DNA from 3 places in the Kitasatospora sp. NPDC059795 genome. Region 3 is predicted to be linked to each of the others. Evidence: riboswitches for the same ligand, from Rfam matches in the RefSeq annotation. Region 3 holds a riboswitch; each other region holds the start of a gene.

What was found. A riboswitch is a leader RNA that binds a small molecule or an ion and turns the genes downstream of it on or off. The one in region 3 is predicted to bind thiamine pyrophosphate.
Region 1: it holds a riboswitch for thiamine pyrophosphate, as region 3 does, so the genes downstream of both, ACFV4P_RS20370 (purine-cytosine permease family protein) here and thiO (glycine oxidase ThiO) in region 3, are expected to answer to the same signal.
Region 2: it holds a riboswitch for thiamine pyrophosphate, as region 3 does, so the genes downstream of both, thiC (phosphomethylpyrimidine synthase ThiC) here and thiO (glycine oxidase ThiO) in region 3, are expected to answer to the same signal.

What each region holds. Positions count from the first base shown of each region.
Region 1 is NZ_JBHWID010000009.1:223,761-225,953, forward strand. Features, by position in the region: gene ACFV4P_RS20370 (purine-cytosine permease family protein) at 1-894, opposite strand, end outside; TPP riboswitch at 887-1,036, opposite strand; gene ACFV4P_RS20375 (trypsin-like peptidase domain-containing protein) at 1,277-2,193, shown strand, end outside.
Region 2 is NZ_JBHWID010000013.1:1,561-3,753, reverse strand. Features, by position in the region: gene thiC (phosphomethylpyrimidine synthase ThiC) at 1-1,356, opposite strand, end outside; TPP riboswitch at 1,352-1,485, opposite strand; gene ACFV4P_RS24650 (hypothetical protein) at 1,634-1,834, shown strand; gene ACFV4P_RS24645 (flotillin family protein) at 2,021-2,193, shown strand, end outside.
Region 3 is NZ_JBHWID010000004.1:404,053-406,245, forward strand. Features, by position in the region: gene thiO (glycine oxidase ThiO) at 1-1,101, opposite strand, end outside; TPP riboswitch at 1,095-1,208, opposite strand; gene ACFV4P_RS11390 (NAD(P)/FAD-dependent oxidoreductase) at 1,321-2,193, shown strand, end outside.

The DNA of each region.
Region 1 (2,193 bases), on a different contig from region 3:
GAACGACTGGTCGGACTCGCGCAGCACCAGCACCAGCAGGAACGCCCAGCCCGCGGCCACGCCGGTGAACGAGCCGAGGATCTTGTCCGGGTCGCCGCCGGACTGCAGCAGCGCCACCACGCCCAGTACGTAGCACCACACCTGGGCGACCGTGTAGCCGGAGAACGTCCCCCAGAACGCGCTCGCCGAGGTGCGCGCGTGCCGGGTGTAGTCGGCGGCCAGCGGGACGAACGAGATCGACACCGCGATCACCGCGTCCGTCGCCGACAGGAAGCCGTCCCAGTTGCCCGCGCCCGGGTCCGGGAAGCCCTGCCGGGCGAACTGCACCGTGAAGTAGACCATCGCCACGCCGACCGCGACGGCCACGTACTTGCGCAGCACCGCGATCGCGCCCAGCGGCCAGATCGTCAGCACCGTCGTCAGCACGCCCGCCAGCAGCACGAACAGCCAGCGCCAGCCCTCGGTGCCGGCCACCGTCTGGGCGCCCCAGGCGATCACCGTCAGCTCGTACACGCCCCAGCCGACGCACTGCAGGATGTTCAGCACCGTCGGGACGTACGACAGCCTGGTGCCGAACAGGCCGCGCAGCACCGCCATCGCCGGGGCGCCCGTGCGCGCGCCCACCAGCGCCGCCACCGCGAGCATCGCGGTGCCGATCGCGGTGCCCGCGACGATCGCCGTCACCGCCGCGGTGAAGCCGAGTTCGTGGCCCTGCTTGCCCAGCACCGTCGCGGCGCTGGTGAAGCCGATCAGGCTCACCCCGAGGTTCGCCCACAGCGCGAACAGCGCCCGGAAGTCCAGGGTGCGCGGCGGCGCCGTGTCGAGGGTCAGCGGGGCCTCGGCCCGCGCGGCCGTCTCAAGATCGGAAATTGGGGCAGACGGAACAGCCGTCATGGCCGATACTCCCTACGCCGGCATTACCCGGACAGGTTCCGGCGGTCTGCGCCCCCTCGACCCGGGCGGCGTCCCCGCCATGCCCTACGGTCGTTCCGGCGCACTCTCAGCCTGGCTGGTCCAAGCTCCCGCGACTCTCTTCGGTTTACAGGAGCGACAGGCTAGCCTCCGAGTTGGGGAACGCCAAGGCCGGGGGGAACGGCGTCCGCATCGCGGGACCACTGATGTCCATGTCAGCGAGGCCTAAGGCTTCTCATGATTTCTTCAGGGGCCCGCTTACGGTGTCCGAATCCGGCATAGGAAAAACTGTGCCCCGAGGCTGTGGCCGCGCCGACCGCGCGACGACCACCGCCCAAGGTTCTGTCAGCGATGGAGGTCGTCCGTGAGCACCGAGCACGCGAGTGGTACCACCCCGCCGGAGAAGGCCCCCGAAGGCCCCGGCACCGAGGCGGCCGCCGCCACCTCCGGGACGCCCGCGTCCGCTCCCGCCTACCTCGACGCGCCGCCGCCGGTGCTGCCGGCGGCCCCGGCTGCCCCGGCTCCGGCTTCGGTCGCTCCGGCTCCGGTGGCTCCGCCGGTGAGCGACGGGACCATGCAGTTGGGGAAGGTCCCGGCGCCGCCGGCCGCGGCCCCGGTTCCGGCGGACCAGCCGACGCCGTTCCAGAACCCGTACGGCAGCGTCGCCGCTCCCGCCCCGGTTCCTGCGGACACCCCGCCGCCGTTCCAGAACCCGTACGGCAACGTCGCCGAGCAGGCCTCGCCCTACGCGCCGACCGCCACCGTCCCGACCGTGCCGCCGCTCGCCCAGAACGGGCCGCCCGCGCCGGGCGTCCCCGGCGACGCCTCGCAGCACCCGTTCGGGGCCGGTCACCCGGTCGGCGGCTGGGGCCACCCGTCCGGCGGACCGGGCGGTGTCGGCGGGCCGGGTGAACCGGGCTCGCCGTGGGGCGGCCCGCAGTCCGCCCCGGGCGGCGGCTCCGGCAAGGGCAAGCGCGGCGGGCTGGTCGCGCTGGTCGCGGCGGTCGCCCTGGTGGCCGGCCTGGTCGGCGGCGCGATCGGCGGGTCCGTCTCCGGCAAGGACTCCGACCGCAGCGCCGGCGCCAGCCGCAACAGCACCACCGTCGCCGTCGGCAACACCCACCAGAACCTCGACCGGGCGCCCGAGTCGGTCGCCGGGATCGCCGCCAAGGCGCTGCCGTCCACCGTCACCATCAAGGCCTCGGGCTCCAGCGAGTCCGGCACCGGCACCGGATTCGTCTTCGACACCGAGGGCCACATCCTGACCAACAACCACGTGGT
Region 2 (2,193 bases), on a different contig from region 3:
CATCGCGGTGCCCCACCAGGCGATCATCGCGGCGCCGATGCCGGAGGTGATGTGGTCGTAGCCGGGCGCGACGTCGGTGGTGAGCGGGCCGAGCGTGTAGAACGGGGCCTCGTCGCAGATCTCCTTCTGCAGGTCCATGTTCTCGCGGATCTTGTGCATCGGGACGTGCCCGGGGCCCTCGATCATCACCTGGACGTCCTTGGCGCGGGCGATCCGCCCGAGCTCGCCGAGGGTGGTGAGTTCGGCGAACTGCGCCTCGTCGTTGGCGTCGGCGATGGAGCCGGGCCGCAGGCCGTCGCCGAGCGAGAAGGTGACGTCGTAGGCGCGCAGCAGGTCGCAGAGTTCCTCGAAGTGCGTGTAGAGGAAGTTCTCCTGATGGTGCGCCAGGCACCAGGCCGCCATGATGGAGCCGCCGCGCGAGACGATGCCGGTCTTGCGGCGGGCGGTGAGCGGCACGTACCGGAGCAGCACGCCGGCGTGCACGGTCATGTAGTCGACGCCCTGCTCGCACTGTTCGACGACGGTGTCCCGGTAGACCTCCCAGCTGAGGTCCTCGGCCCGGCCGTCGACCTTCTCCAGCGCCTGGTAGAGCGGGACGGTGCCGATCGGGACGGGGGAGTTGCGCAGGATCCACTCGCGGGTGGTGTGGATGTTGCGGCCGGTGGAGAGGTCCATGACGGTGTCGGCGCCCCAGCGGGTGGCCCAGGTCATCTTCTCCACCTCCTCCTCGATGGAGGAGGTGACGGCGGAGTTGCCGATGTTGGCGTTGATCTTCACCAGGAAGTCGGTGCCGATGATGGCCGGTTCGCTCTCGGGGTGGTTCACGTTGACCGGGATGACGGCCCGTCCGCGCGCCACCTGCTCGCGCACGAACTCCGGCTCCAGGCCTTCCCGGAGCGCCACGAACTCCATCTCGGGCGTGATCAACCCCTGCTTGGCGTACCCGAGTTGGGTAACGGCGAGGCCGTCCCTGGCGCGCAGCGGGCGGCGCGGGCGGCCGGGGAAGACGGCGTCCAGGTTGCGCAGGTCGCCGCCGCGGGGCGCGGTGTGCTTGATGCCGTCGTCCTCGGGCCGGGCCTCGCGGCCCTCGTACTCCTCGACGTCGCCGCGTTGGCGGATCCAGGCGTCGCGCAGGGCGGGCAGTCCGCGTCGGACGTCGGTGGCGTGATCGGGATCGGTGTACGGGCCGGAGGTGTCGTACAGCGGGACGGTGCGGCCGTCGGTCAGTTCGACCTCGCGGTAGGGGACCCGCAGGTCGGGGCGGCTGCCCTGGCGGTAGGCCTTGTGCCAGGCGGGGGTGGGGTACCCGCCGGCGGCCGAATCGCGGGCAGAGCTGTGCTCGGAAAAAACGGTCATCGGACCTTCAACTCCCTACGCCGGCATTACCCGGTCAGGTTCCTGCGGTCGGCGCAGCAGGTGGTTCGCGGATCCGCGTACCGTCAGCGCCCTCTCAGCCCGGTGCTCCGAGCTCCCGTTCCGCGCAGGCGTCGTCCGCCTGCGTTCGGTTCCTCACCGTAGGGCACGCGGCGGCACCGGTCCAGGGCGCATCGCCGGGCCCGCACCCGCACCGGCGTACAACTCCCGTGCGGGCCGGAACTGTTCACGCCTCGTCGGGAGTGGGAGAATCGTGCAGGTGATCGGACTGATGGGGCGGGTGACGGGGCGGATCGGCGCAGGCCTGGTCGGCGAGGTGATGGTGCACGTCCCGGAGCGGCTGGGCACCGAGGCGTTCCTGGCGTACCTCGCCACTCCGGGTGAGCCGCTGCAGTCGGGCACCATGGTCGTCGTGGTCGAATATCAGCCACCGCGCACCGTCTACGTCGAGCCGCTCTGATCACCTGTCGGACCGTCACAGGTGACCCCGCGCAACGGTTTCGAGACAGTGCGAGTTCCTCCCGGCTCAGCTCTTCCCCCGTGATCCGGAACGGCGGAGAATGCGGCTGCCACCGGCTTCCGCGCCAACCTGCACGGACCGAAGCGCAGTCACGGAACCGGTGTGCTCCGAAGGGGGAGATTGCCGATGCTGATCGGCATCGCGGGCAGCGCCGTCGCAGGCTTCGTTGCCCTGATCGTGCTCTTTAAGTTGATGTGGCGCGTGGCGGAACCCAACGAGGCGTTGGTGATCTCGGGTTCCAAGCACGGCGAGGGTCTGGGCTTCCGTGTGGTGACCGGCCGGGGCACCTTCGTGATCCC
Region 3 (2,193 bases):
GGCCAGCGCGGGGAGTTCGCCGGTGGCCAGGTAGTCGGCGAGCAGGTCGGCGGTGACCGGGGTGAGCAGCACGCCGTTGCGGTGGTGCCCGGTGGCGGCGGCCAGGCCGTCCAGCGCGGTCGGGCCGAGCAGCGGCGCGTTGTCGGGGGAGCCGGGCCGCAGGCCCGCGTTGGTCTCCACCAGCGGCAACTCGGTGATGCCGGGGACGAGTTCGTGCGCGTCGCGGAGCAGCTCGTAGACGCCGCCCGCGGTGACGGTGGTGTCGTGCCCCATCTCCTCGGTGGTCGCGCCGATCACCAACTCGCCGTCGGCGCGCGGCACCAGGTACAGGTGCCGGCCGCGCACCACGGCGCGCACGTTGCGGGACAGGAACGGCGCGTACAGCTCGGGGATGCGCAGCCGGAGCACCTGCCCCTTGACCGGGCGGATCGCCGGCAGCACCCCGTCCGGCAGGCCCGGCAGCAGGTGGGAGCGGGAGCCCGCCGCCAGCACCGTCCGGCCGGCCGTCAGGTGCTCGCCGGTCAACAGCCGTACGCCGGTGGCACGTTCGCCGTCGATCAACAGTTCGGCGGCCTGGGTGCGGTGGAAGGCGACGCCCAGCAGCTTGCACGCCGCGACCAGCGCGGTGGCCAGCCGGCGGCCGTCCACCTGGTGGTCCTCGGCGACGTGCAGGCCGCCGCGCACCCCGGGCGCCAGCATCGGCTCCAGCCGTCGGCACTCCCGGCCGGTCAGCCACTCCGAGGCCAGGCCCAACCGGCCGTGGAAGGCGTGCAGTTCGCGCAGTTCCTCGCGGTCGTCGGAGTCCAGCGCGACGGCCAGCGTGCCGGTGCGGCGGTAGCCGGTGTCCAGGCCGGTGAGTTCGGTCAGCTCGGCGGCGAACGCGCCGTAGCGCTCGTTGGACGCCATGCCCAGGCGCAGCAACGGCTCCTCGCCGTACTGGAGTTCGGTGACCGGCGCGAGCATCCCCGCGGCCACCCGGGCCGCGCCGCCGCCCGGCGACGGGTCCACCACCGCGACGCGCAGCCCGCGTTGCGCGGTGCGCCAGGCGACGCCGAGGCCGATGATGCCCCCGCCGATCACCAGCACGTCGGAATGTGCCACCACGCCTCTTCTCCCTTCGCCGGCATGACCCGGATCAGGTTCGGACGGTCGCGGGCCGCCACAGCCCGCCTCTCAGCCCGGTGCGCCGGGCTCCCGTGATAGTCAGTGCCTCCACTTTAACGCCGGGCCGACCCCCGCCCACAGGGGCATGCGGGCGGTTAGGGTGGGGCCGTGGCTGAGCTGAGGGCAACGGACCGGGTCGTCGTGGTCGGGGCGGGCATGGCGGGCGCACAGGCCGCCCTGAACCTGCGGCAGGGAGGCTGGCAGGGCGCGATCACCCTGGTCGGCGAGGAACTCCACCTGCCGTACGACCGGCCGCCGCTGTCCAAGGACGTCCTGCTCGGCAAGGCCGACGCCACCGCCTTCGAACTCGACTGGGCCGACCTCGGCGTCGAACTGCTCACCGGCCGCCGCGCCACCGGCCTGACCGCCGGCGTGCTGCACACGGATGGCGGCGAACTCCCGTACAGCGCCCTGGTGATCGCCACCGGCGCCGACCCGCGCACCCTCCCCGGCCTGCCCGGCGCCCGCACCCTGCGCACCGTCGACGACGCGCACGCGCTGCGCGCCGCACTCACCCCCGGCAGGCGGATCGTGCTGGTCGGCGCGGGCTGGATCGGCGCCGAGACCGCCACCGTCGCCCGCGCCCTCGGCTGCCACGTCACCGTGGTGGAGGCCGCCGCCACCCCGCTCGCCGGGGCGCTGCCCGCCGAACTCGGCGCGCTGATGGCCGAGTGGTACGCCGCCGCGGGCGTCGAACTGCGCTGCGGCGTCGGCGTCGCCGGGGCCGCCGACGGCGGGGTGCTGCTCGCCGACGGCACCCACCTGCCCGCGGACGAGGTGGTGGTCGGCATCGGCGCCCGCCCCGCCACCGGCTGGCTCGCCGACAGCCCGCTCGCCCTCGACCCCGACGGCACCGTCCCGGTCGACGACCGGCTGCGTACCGTGCTGCCCGGCGTCTGGGCGGCCGGCGACTGCGTCTCCTACCCGTCCGCCCGGTTCGGCACCCGGCTGGCCGTCCAGCACTGGGACCACGCGCTGCACTCCGGCGGCACGGTCGCCGCGTCCGTGCTCGGCACCCTGGACGCGCCC